2 regions of the Sphingomonas taxi genome follow, and region 1 is predicted to be linked to the other one. Evidence: predicted binding sites of a transcription regulator. Region 1 holds the regulator's gene; the other holds the start of a gene.
The links. Region 1 encodes LexA, which represses DNA repair genes until DNA is damaged. Its sites were predicted from a motif close to GTTCCNCNCTTGTTCT; they were not measured.

Region 1 (5,092 bases):
GGCTGACCGATCATATCACCGCCCGGCTGGACGGCAGCCGCGGCGGGATCGCGGCCGCGCTTGCCACCGGTGACGAGGGTGCGATCACCCCGGACGATTCGGAAGCGATGCGCCGCGCCGGCCTCGCGCATCTCTTGTCGGTCAGCGGGTTGCACATCACCGCAGCCGTCGGTGCGACGATGCTGCTGGTCATGCGGCTGCTCGCCTTGTGGCCGTGGCTGGCGATCCGCGTCCGGTTGCCGCTGGTCGCGGCGGCGGCAGGAGCGCTGGCGGCGATCGGCTATACCTGGCTCACCGGCAGTCAGGTGCCGACGATCCGGTCCTGCGTCGCATCGCTGCTGGTGCTGGGGGCACTGGTGCTCGGGCGCGAGGCGGTGACGTTGCGGCTGGTCGCCGCGGGCGCGATGACGGTGCTGCTCGTCTGGCCGGAGGCGGTGACCGGCGCGAGCTTCCAACTGTCCTTCGCGGCGATCGCGGCGATCGTCGCGCTGCACGAGCATCCGCGTGTCGAATCATGGTTCGCGCCGCGCGAGGAGGGGCGAATGGCTCGCGTGCTGCGATCGCTGGTGTCGCTGCTGCTCACCGGGCTGGTCGTCGAGGCGGCGCTGATGCCGATCGCAGTCTATCACTTCCACAAAGCGGGGCTCTACGGCTCGGCGGCGAACATCGTCGCCATCCCGCTCACCACCTTCGTGGTGATGCCGCTGGAGGCCCTCGCCCTGCTGCTCGACGCCTTGGGCTGCGGCGGGCCGGTCTGGTGGGCGACCGATGTCGCCTTACGCCTGTTGCTGGTCCTCGCGCATGCGGTCGCCGCTGCGCCGGGATCGTCGCTTGCGCTGCCGTCGATGCCGGCGGCGGCGTTTGCGCTCTTGGTGGCGGGGGGATTGTGGCTGGCTTTGTGGCGGACGCGGTGGCGGCGGCTCGGCGTGGTACCGCTCGTCATCGGTGCGGGCTGGACGTGGCTGACGCCCGCGCCCGACCTGCTGGTGACGGGCGACGGGCGGCATATGGCGGTGCGTGTCGGCGGCGGGCTGGCGCTGCTGCGTGATCGGGCCGGGGACTATACGCGGGACATGCTCGCCGAAAACGGCGGCGCCGACGCGGGGATGCTATTGGGGGAGCAGGCGGCGGCGCGCTGCACGCGCGATGCCTGTGCGGTCGATGTGGATGCGGGCGGGCGGCGCTGGCGGGTGCTGGCGACGCGGAGCCTGTATCCGGTGAACCGCGACGATCTCGCGACGGCCTGTGCGCGTGCGGATGTGGTGGTGAGCGAACGCCATCTGCCGCGAACGTGCCGGCCGCGCTGGCTCCGGCTGGACGCGCCGATGCTGCGGCGGACCGGCGGGGTCGCGGTGACCTTCGCGGGTGGCGACGTGCGGACGGTGCGGCGCGACGCGGATGCGCATCCGTGGTTCGCTGCCGTGCGGGTCATGCCGGCGGTGACGGGCGAGCACCATAGAAAGCGTCGATGGGGTGCCCCGTGAAAGTCCGCCAGTGCTCCTGCGGACGCAGGAGTCCAGAGCCAAGCAGAACAACGGCGTATGGCGTTCCGGACTCCTGGGCTCCTGCTTTCGCAGGAGCACTGGGATGACGTTCGCAGAGGTCTCGAACAAGTCCGGGGTGACCGAGAGAGGGTGGAAAGCGTTGGGCATACATGGAGGCCCATATGCGATCCCGCCGGCGGCTCAATCGTAGCGGCGCAGGATGCCCGACAATTTGCCTTGCACGCGGACGTGCGAGGGCACGTAGCGTTGCGGTTCATAGGCGCGATTGGCCGGATCGAGCCGGACCATCGCGCCCTCGCGACGGAAATATTTGAGCGTCGCCTCGCTGTCGTCGATCAGCGCGACGACGATCTCGCCGTCGCGGGCGACTTCGGTCCGGCGGATCAGCGCATAGTCGCCGTCGAGAATGCCCGCCTCGACCATCGAATCGCCCGATACTTCCAGCGCATAATGTTCGCCCGAACCGAGCAGCGCGGCCGGCACCGCGAGCATCGAGCTTCCCTCGAACGCCTCGATCGGCACGCCGGCGGCGATGCGGCCGTGCAGCGGGATTTCGATGACGTCGTTGGCCGGCGTCGCCGCGGGGCGGACGTTGCCGGTCTTGGCAGGGGGCACGGCCGGGGCGGCCGGCGCGGGCTTGCGTTCCGACCGTTCCGGCATGCGCAGCACTTCGAGCGCACGGGCACGGTTGGGCAGACGGCGGATGAAATGCCGTTCCTCGAGCGCGCTGATCAGGCGATGCACGCCCGATTTGGATTTCAGGTCGAGCGCTTCCTTCATCTCCTCGAACGAGGGCGAGATGCCGGTTTCTTCCAGCCGGTCGTTGATGAAGCAAACGAGCTCGTGTTGCTTGCGCGTGAGCATGAGCGGACCTTCCCCGTCGGAACAGACGCGGAACTTCTAGGGAACAGGATAGCGCCCGTCAAGCGATGACGAGGATTTGTGCCGAGTCGCCCGCACTGGTGGCAGGCGCGTCGACCGGCCGCACGATCAGGCAGTGCGAGCGGGCGAGCGTGAGGAGCATCGAACTGTCTTGGATGGTCGAGGCAAAGGCGCGACCGTCGCGCAGCTCGGCGCGCAGATAGTCGGTGCGCGGGCCGTTCGCGGGCAGGTCCTCGCCGAGGATGGTCATCGTCGTGCGCGGTAGCGGGTCGGCGGCGCCCGCGAGGTGCGCGACCAGCGGTTTGACGAACAGCAACGCGGTGACGAACGCGGACACCGGATTACCGGGCAGGCCGAGCAGGATCGTGTCGCCGAGCCGGCCCGCCATCATCGGCTTGCCGGGGCGCAGCGCGATCCGCCAGAAGTCGATGCTGCCGCCGGCCGCCTCGAGCGCAGGGCGGACGAGATCGTGGTCGCCGACCGAAGCGCCGCCGGTGGTGACGAGCAAATCGGCTTCGACACCGGCGAAGGCGTCCCGCAACGTGGCGAGATCGTCGGGGAGGATGCCGAGATCGATCAATTCGATCGGCAGGTCGGCGAGCAGCGCCGCCAGCATCGCGCGGTTCGATTCGGGGAGCGCGTCGGGCGAGGCGCCGCGGCCGGGCTCGACCAGTTCGTCGCCGGTCGCGCAGATCGCGACCCGCACGCGGCGGTGGACGGCGATCGTCGCCACGCCGCCGGTCGCCGCGACCGCGATCCGCGCGGCGGTCAGCCGCTCGCCCTGCGCGATCAGCCGGTCACCGGTGGTGAAATCGAGGCCGCGGCGGCGGGTGTTGCGGCCCTGCGTCGGCGGACCTTCGCCGGTCAGCCGGATTGCCGTGCCGTCGGCGGCGACTTCCTCCTGGATCATCACCGTGTCGGCGCCCGCGGGCATCGCCGCGCCGGTAAAGATCCGAACCGTTTCGCCCGGGCGGACCGCGCCGGCGAAGGGGCGGCCGGCGGCGCTTTCGCCGATCAGCGTCCAGGGACCGGGGAGGTCGGCGAAGCGGATGGCATAGCCGTCCATCGCCGACAGATCGGTCGCCGGCTGCGTCCGGCGGGCGCCGACGTCGGCGGCGGCCCAGCGTCCGTGCGCCTGAGCGAGCGGTACCTCTTCGACGGCGACCGGGGCCGCCGAGGCGAACAGGCGGGCTTGCGCCTCGGCGATCGGCAACAGCGCCATGGCGTCAGGCGCGCCAGTCGCCGGACTTGCCGCCGGCCTTTTCGAGCAGGCGGATGCCGGTGATCATCATGCCGCGGTCCATCGCCTTCGCCATGTCGTAGATGGTCAGCAGCGCGACCGACACGGTGGTGAGCGCTTCCATCTCGACGCCGGTCTTGCCGTCGGTCGCGGCGAGCGCGGTGGCGGTGATGCCGGTGTCGTCGAGCACCAGATCGAGCGTGACGCGGGTGAGGGGGAGGGGGTGGCAGAGCGGGATGAGCTCGGCGGTCTTCTTCGCCGCCATGATGCCGGCGACGCGGGCGACGGCGAGCACGTCGCCCTTCTTCGCCGCACCGTCGCGGATCGCGGCGAGCGCATCCGCGGCGACCGCGATATGGCCGGTGGCGACGGCGCGGCGGCTGGTCACCGCCTTGTCGCCGACATCGACCATATGCGCGGCGCCGTCGGCGTCGAGATGGGTGAGCCCGCTCATTCGATCATCGCGCGGGTCGCGGCCTCGACGTCGTCGGCGCGCATCAGCGCCTCGCCGATCAGGAAGCAGTGCACGCCGTGTGCGGCCATCGCATCGAGATCGGCGCGCGTCTCGAGCCCGCTCTCGGCGACGAAGGTGCAGCCCTTGGGCGCCTTGTCGACCAGTTCGTAGGTGCGGGCGAAATCGACGGTGAAGTCGCGCAGGTCGCGGTTGTTGACCCCGATCAGTCGCGACTTGAGCTTGAGCGCGCGGTCGAGTTCGTGCGCGTCGTGCACCTCGACCAGTACGTCCATGCCGCAGTCGCGCGCCGATGCCTCGATCTCCGCCATCTGGTTGTCGTCGAGCGCGGCGACGATGATGAGGATCGCGTCGGCGCCGATCGAGCGGCTTTCGGTCGCCTGCCACGGATCGACCATGAAATCCTTGCGGATCACCGGCAGGTCGCAGGCGGCGCGCGCGGCGATGAGATAGTCGTCGGAGCCCTGAAACCATTGCTCGTCGGTGAGCACCGACAGGCAGGCGGCGCCGCCCGCCTGATAGGCGCGGGCATGGGCGGGGGGATCGAAATCGGCGCGGATCAGGCCCTTCGACGGGCTCGCCTTCTTGATCTCGGCGATCAGCGCGTGGCCCGGCCTGGCGTCGAGCGCGGCGCGGAAGCCGCGCGGTTTGGTCACCGCGGCGATGCGTGCGTCGAGATCGGCGAGGCTCGTGGTCGCCTTGCGTGCGGCGACCTCGGCGCGTTTGGTTTCGATGATGCGGGAGAGGATGGTCATCGGTAGGCGATCCAGCGGTCGAGCAGCGCGCCCGCGCGGCCGTCGTCGAGCGCGGCCGCGGCGGCGTGCGCGCCGGCGGTGAGATGGGGACTGTGGCCGGCGACGACCAGCGCGGCGGCGGCGTTGAGCAGCACCGCGTCGCGATAGGCGCCCGGCTCGCCGGCAAGCAGGCGGCGCAGCGCGGCGGCGTTATAGGCGGGGTCGCCGCCGCGGATCGCGGCGAGCGGATGGCGCGGCA
Region 2 (5,092 bases), 1.6 Mb from region 1:
ACGCCCGATCAGATCCCCGCCGTCCCGGTGCTGCGCCTGCTCGGTCTCGGCGGCGAACAGAGCGACCATGAGGCGCAGATGCACGCCGGCCATCTCGCGCACGTCCGCACGATCTGGCCGTTCGCGCTCGCCGCACAGGGAATCGCCAGCGCGGTGCTGATCGGCGCGGCGCTGGGCGACGTCGCCACCAACGGCGCGCCGGTCGGCATCGTCGTCGCCATCGCGGCGCTGCTGCTGCCCTCGCTCGCCGCCTATGCGCTGCTCGCCGCGTCGCGGCCGCGCAGCTGGCCGCCGCACGTCCGCACCCGCGGTCTGGTGGCGAGCGCCACCGTCGCCGCCGCCGCCCTGCTCTGGCTGCTCTGGGCGTCGACGCGGCTGCCGATCAGCCCGGTCCAGCTCGGCTGCTTCGTCGGCCTCGCCGGCGCGATCGGCATGACCAGCATCGCCCTCCACCCGGTCCGCGCCGCGACGCTCGGCTTCGGCGCCGGGCTGGTGCTGATGCTCGCGCTCCTGTCCGACAGCGTGCTGCCGGCGCTGGTCGCGCTCGCCTTCCTCGTCTGCCTCGGCGTCGCCACCGCGCGGCTCGCCCGGCTCGACGGCCTCGCGGTGCAGCGCCGCGTCTCCGCCGCGCGCGAAGGCAACCTCGCGGTCAAGATGATCGCCGAATTCGAAGGCCATGGCACCGGCTGGTTCTGGGAGGCCGACCGCCAGGGCCGCATCACCTATCTCTCCGCCAAGGTCGCCGCGGCGCTCGCCCCGCCCTATCGCGATCCCGGCGGCTGCCTGCTCACCGACGTGTTCCGGATGGACAGCGCCTCGCCGGGCACCGAACGCACCCTCGCCTTCCACATCTCGTCGCGCACCTCGTTCGCCGATTATACCGTCTGCGCGACCGGCAGCACCGACGGCACCGAGCCCGATCGCTGGTGGTCGATCTCGGGCCGGCCGGTGATCGACGATCTCGGCCGCTTCCAGGGCTTCATCGGCTCGGGCAGCGACCTCACCGAGAAGCGCAAGTCCGATGCCGAGATCACCCGCCTTGCGCTGTTCGACGGCCTCACCGGCCTCGCCAACCGCCAGCGCATGCGCCAGAGCCTCGAAAAGACGCTGCAACCGCAGGGCGGCGTGCTGCGCCCCGCCTCGCTGTTCCTGATGGACCTCGACCGGTTCAAGGCGGTCAACGACACGCTCGGCCATCAGGCCGGCGATGCCTTGCTCAAGCAGGTCGCGCAACGGCTCGAACGCGTCGTCGGCGCGGTCGGGCTGGTCGGCCGGCTGGGCGGCGACGAATTCAAGGTGCTGCTGCCCGCGATCGACCATCGCGATACGTTGACGACGCTCGCCCGGGAACTGATCGCCGCGCTGTCACAGCCCTATTTCATCGCCGGCGCGACGGTGACGATCGGCTGTTCGATCGGCATCGCCATCGCCCCCCAGCACGGCGACAATGCCGAGGAGCTGGTCCGCAACGCCGATCTCGCGCTCTATGCCGCCAAGGCCGACGGCCGCGGCGTCCACCGCTTCTTCTCCGAGGAGATGCTGTCGGGCGCGAAGAGCCGCAAGGCGCTGGAGGACGACATGCGCGCCGCGCTGGCGGAGGGCGGCTTCCACCTCCATTATCAACCCGTGGTCTCGACCGCGACCGAGGAAATCACCGGCTATGAGGCGCTGCTGCGCTGGCAGCATCCGGTGCGCGGCCGCATCTCGCCCGCCGACTTCATCCCGGTGGCGGAGGAATGCGGACTGATCGAGGCGCTCGGCGAATGGGTGCTGCGCACCGCCTGCGACGCCGCCGCGCGCTGGCCGCGCGCGGTACGCGTCGCGGTCAACGTCTCGCCGATCCAGTTCGCCAACCCCGCCTTCCCGGCGATCGTCACCTCGGCGCTGGCGCGCAGCGGCCTGCCCGCGTCACGGCTTGAGCTGGAGATCACCGAGGGCGTGTTCCTCGACGAATCTGGCGCGACCGATGCGATGTTCCGCTCGCTGAAGGCGCTCGGCGTCCGCCTCGCGCTCGACGATTTCGGCACCGGCTATTCCAGCCTCGGCTATCTGCGCACCGCGCCGTTCGACAAGATCAAGATCGACCAGAGCTTCGTCCGCGGCGCGGCACAGCCGGGCAACCGCAATGCGGCGATCATCCGCGCCATCGTCACGCTCGCCGATACGCTCGCCATGGAGACGACCGCCGAAGGCGTCGAGATCCAGGACGAGATCGAGCTCGTCCGCACCCTGGGCTGCAGCCATATCCAGGGCTTCGTCTACGGCGCCGGCATCGCCGATGCGGAGGTGATCGTGCAGCTCGGCGGCGCGGTGCAGGCCGCGCCGGTCGGCCACAAGGTGAGCCGCGCGCCGCGCACCAAGATGCTGCGCTCGGCGCGGCTCGCGATCGGCCGCACGCAGGGCGACGTGCGCATCCGCAACATCTCCGCGAGCGGCGCGATGATCGACGGCGTCGCGATCGACGACGAGGCGGTCGGGCTCGACGTACTGATCGAACTGGTCGAGGACCAGATGTTCGCCGCCCGCGTCGCCTGGGCGCAGGACGGCAAGGCAGGGCTGCATTTCGCCGAGAATTTCAACCTCGACCGGCTCCAGCAGGCACAGCCCGGCCGCGTCGCCCGCCGCGCGACCTAGTCCCCATCGAGCCTCATCGGCGTAACGTAATTCCTCCCCCTGGCGGGCAGGGCTATCTCATATGACTAGCTGATAAGGCTCGATTGGTTTCCTCACGAGATTCGTCACCCCGGACTCGTTCGGGGTCCACCGGGCCGCAAGAGGACGGTACAGAACCAAGCCTTTCTCCTCGCCGCGGGGTGGACCCCGGAACAAGTCCGGGGTGACGGGGTGGGTTTGCACACGACGGACTCACAGAAATCTTCATATGCGATAGCCCTGCCCTAGCGGGGGAGGAATTAGACTGAATGTCGGTCCCACCTTAGTCCCGCCCTACCCGCTAGGCGCGTGATTCATGTCCGGATTCGCCGCGACTAAAAATTTTCGTTCCCGCATCGTTCCCTTGCGCTTTCCGTAACCCGCGGAAGTCCGCGCGTCGTGCGGCATCGTCCGCTGCCGGGGTGCACCGGCGGGGCGGAACCGGCCTCGCTCCGCCGCATTACCCCCTTGCCTGCCGCGTCGGTTTGCCACAACTTGTGGGGGTTGAGTTCGGGGGCGGACCCAATTGCTGGTAGAGAACACCGTCGATCCCCATATCGGGCATCGGCACCGGGCAAGCCGCGTAGTCGCGATGTGCTCATTTTGTTCTCTTCCTCGGGCCGCCTTGGTGGTAGCATGAGAATGCACCGCCGATTCGAACACTTAGAGAACGAAGGATCGGTTTCGATGGATTTCAGGGACACGCAGGGTGAAGCAATGACCAGCGACACGATCGAAGCACCGGCCGGCGAAGCCACCACCGATGCGGCACGCGCCACCACCGCCTCCCCCGCAACCGAGGCGGTCGGCACCGGCAGCAAGGCGGTCCGCGCCCGCCCCTATCCGGTCGAGGTCGACCATAGCCGCGACGCGCTGCTCACCGACTTCGGCAAGGAGACGCTGAACGACCGCTATCTGCTGCCGGGCGAGAGCTATCAGGACCTCTTCGTCCGCGTCGCCTCGGCCTATGCCGACGATGCCGCGCATGCACAGCGCCTGTACGATTATATCTCGAAGCTGTGGTTCATGCCGGCGACGCCGGTGCTGTCGAACGGCGGCACCGGGCGCGGCCTGCCGATCAGCTGCTATCTCAATTCGGTCCCCGACAGCCTCAACGGCATCGTCGACACGTGGAACGAGAACGTCTGGCTGGCCAGCCGCGGCGGCGGCATCGGCACCTATTGGGGCAACGTCCGCGGCATCGGCGAGCCGGTCGGCCTCAACGGCAAGACCAGCGGCATCATCCCCTTCGTCCGCGTGATGGACAGCCTGACGCTCGCGATCTCGCAGGGTTCGCTGCGCCGCGGCTCGGCCGCCTGCTATCTCGACATCAGCCATCCGGAGATCGAGGAATTCCTCGAGATCCGCAAACCCTCGGGCGATTTCAACCGCAAGGCGCTCAACCTGCACCACGGCGTGCTGCTCACCGATGCCTTCATGGAGGCGGTGCGCAACGGCGAGGAATGGCATCTCCGCAGTCCGAAGGATCAGACGATCCGCCAGACGGTGGATGCACGATCGCTGTTCCAGAAGCTGGTCGAGACCCGCCTGCAGACCGGCGAACCGTACATCGTCTTTGCCGACCACGTGAATTCCAACATGCCCAAGCATCATCGCGAGCTGGGCCTCAAGGTGTCGACCTCGAACCTGTGCAGCGAGATCACGCTGCCGACCGGCGTCGACCATCTCGGCAACGACCGCACCGCGGTCTGCTGCCTGTCGAGCCTCAACCTCGAGACATGGGACCAGTGGAAGGACGAGAAGGGCTTCATCGAGGACGTGATGCGCTTCCTCGACAACGTCCTGCAGGATTATATCGACCGCCACGAGCCGGGCATGGAGCGCGCCGCCTATAGCGCGGGCCGCGAACGTTCGGTCGGGCTCGGCGTGATGGGCTTCCACTCCTTCCTCCAGGCGCGCGGCCTGCCGTTCGAGGGGGCGATGGCCAAGTCGTGGAACCTGCGGATGTTCAAGCACATCAAGGGCCAGGCGGACGAAGCCTCGATGCAGCTCGCGATCGAGCGCGGCCCCTGCCCCGACGCCGCCGACACCGGCGCGATGGAGCGGTTCAGCTGCAAGATGGCGATCGCGCCGACCGCGTCGATCAGCATCATCTGCGGCGGCACCAGCGCGTGCATCGAGCCGATCCCGGCCAACATCTACACGCACAAGACGCTGTCGGGCAGCTTCTCGGTCAAGAACCCCTATCTCGAAAAGCTGCTCAACGAGAAATCGAAGAACAGCGACGCGGTGTGGAACTCGATCCTCGAACATGGCGGTTCGGTCCAGCATCTCGACTTCCTCTCGGTGGAGGAGAAGGACTGCTACAAGACCAGCTTCGAGATCGACCAGCGCTGGCTGCTCGAACTCGCCGGGGACCGCACGCCCTATATCGACCAGGCGCAGTCGCTGAACCTGTTCATCCCCGCCGACGTCGAGA

Region 2: the regulator LexA is predicted to act here: its motif matches at 3,247-3,262, upstream of MC45_RS12235 (ribonucleoside-diphosphate reductase subunit alpha).

The regions. Positions count from the first base shown of each region.
Region 1 is NZ_CP009571.1:1,093,836-1,098,927, reverse strand. It holds gene MC45_RS04900 (ComEC/Rec2 family competence protein) at 1-1,484, shown strand, start outside; gene lexA (transcriptional repressor LexA) at 1,686-2,369, opposite strand; gene MC45_RS04890 (molybdopterin molybdotransferase MoeA) at 2,428-3,609, opposite strand; gene moaC (cyclic pyranopterin monophosphate synthase MoaC) at 3,614-4,081, opposite strand; gene trpC (indole-3-glycerol phosphate synthase TrpC) at 4,078-4,854, opposite strand; gene trpD (anthranilate phosphoribosyltransferase) at 4,851-5,092, opposite strand, start outside.
Region 2 is NZ_CP009571.1:2,672,749-2,677,840, forward strand. It holds gene MC45_RS12230 (EAL domain-containing protein) at 1-2,634, shown strand, start outside; gene MC45_RS12235 (ribonucleoside-diphosphate reductase subunit alpha) at 3,340-5,092, shown strand, end outside.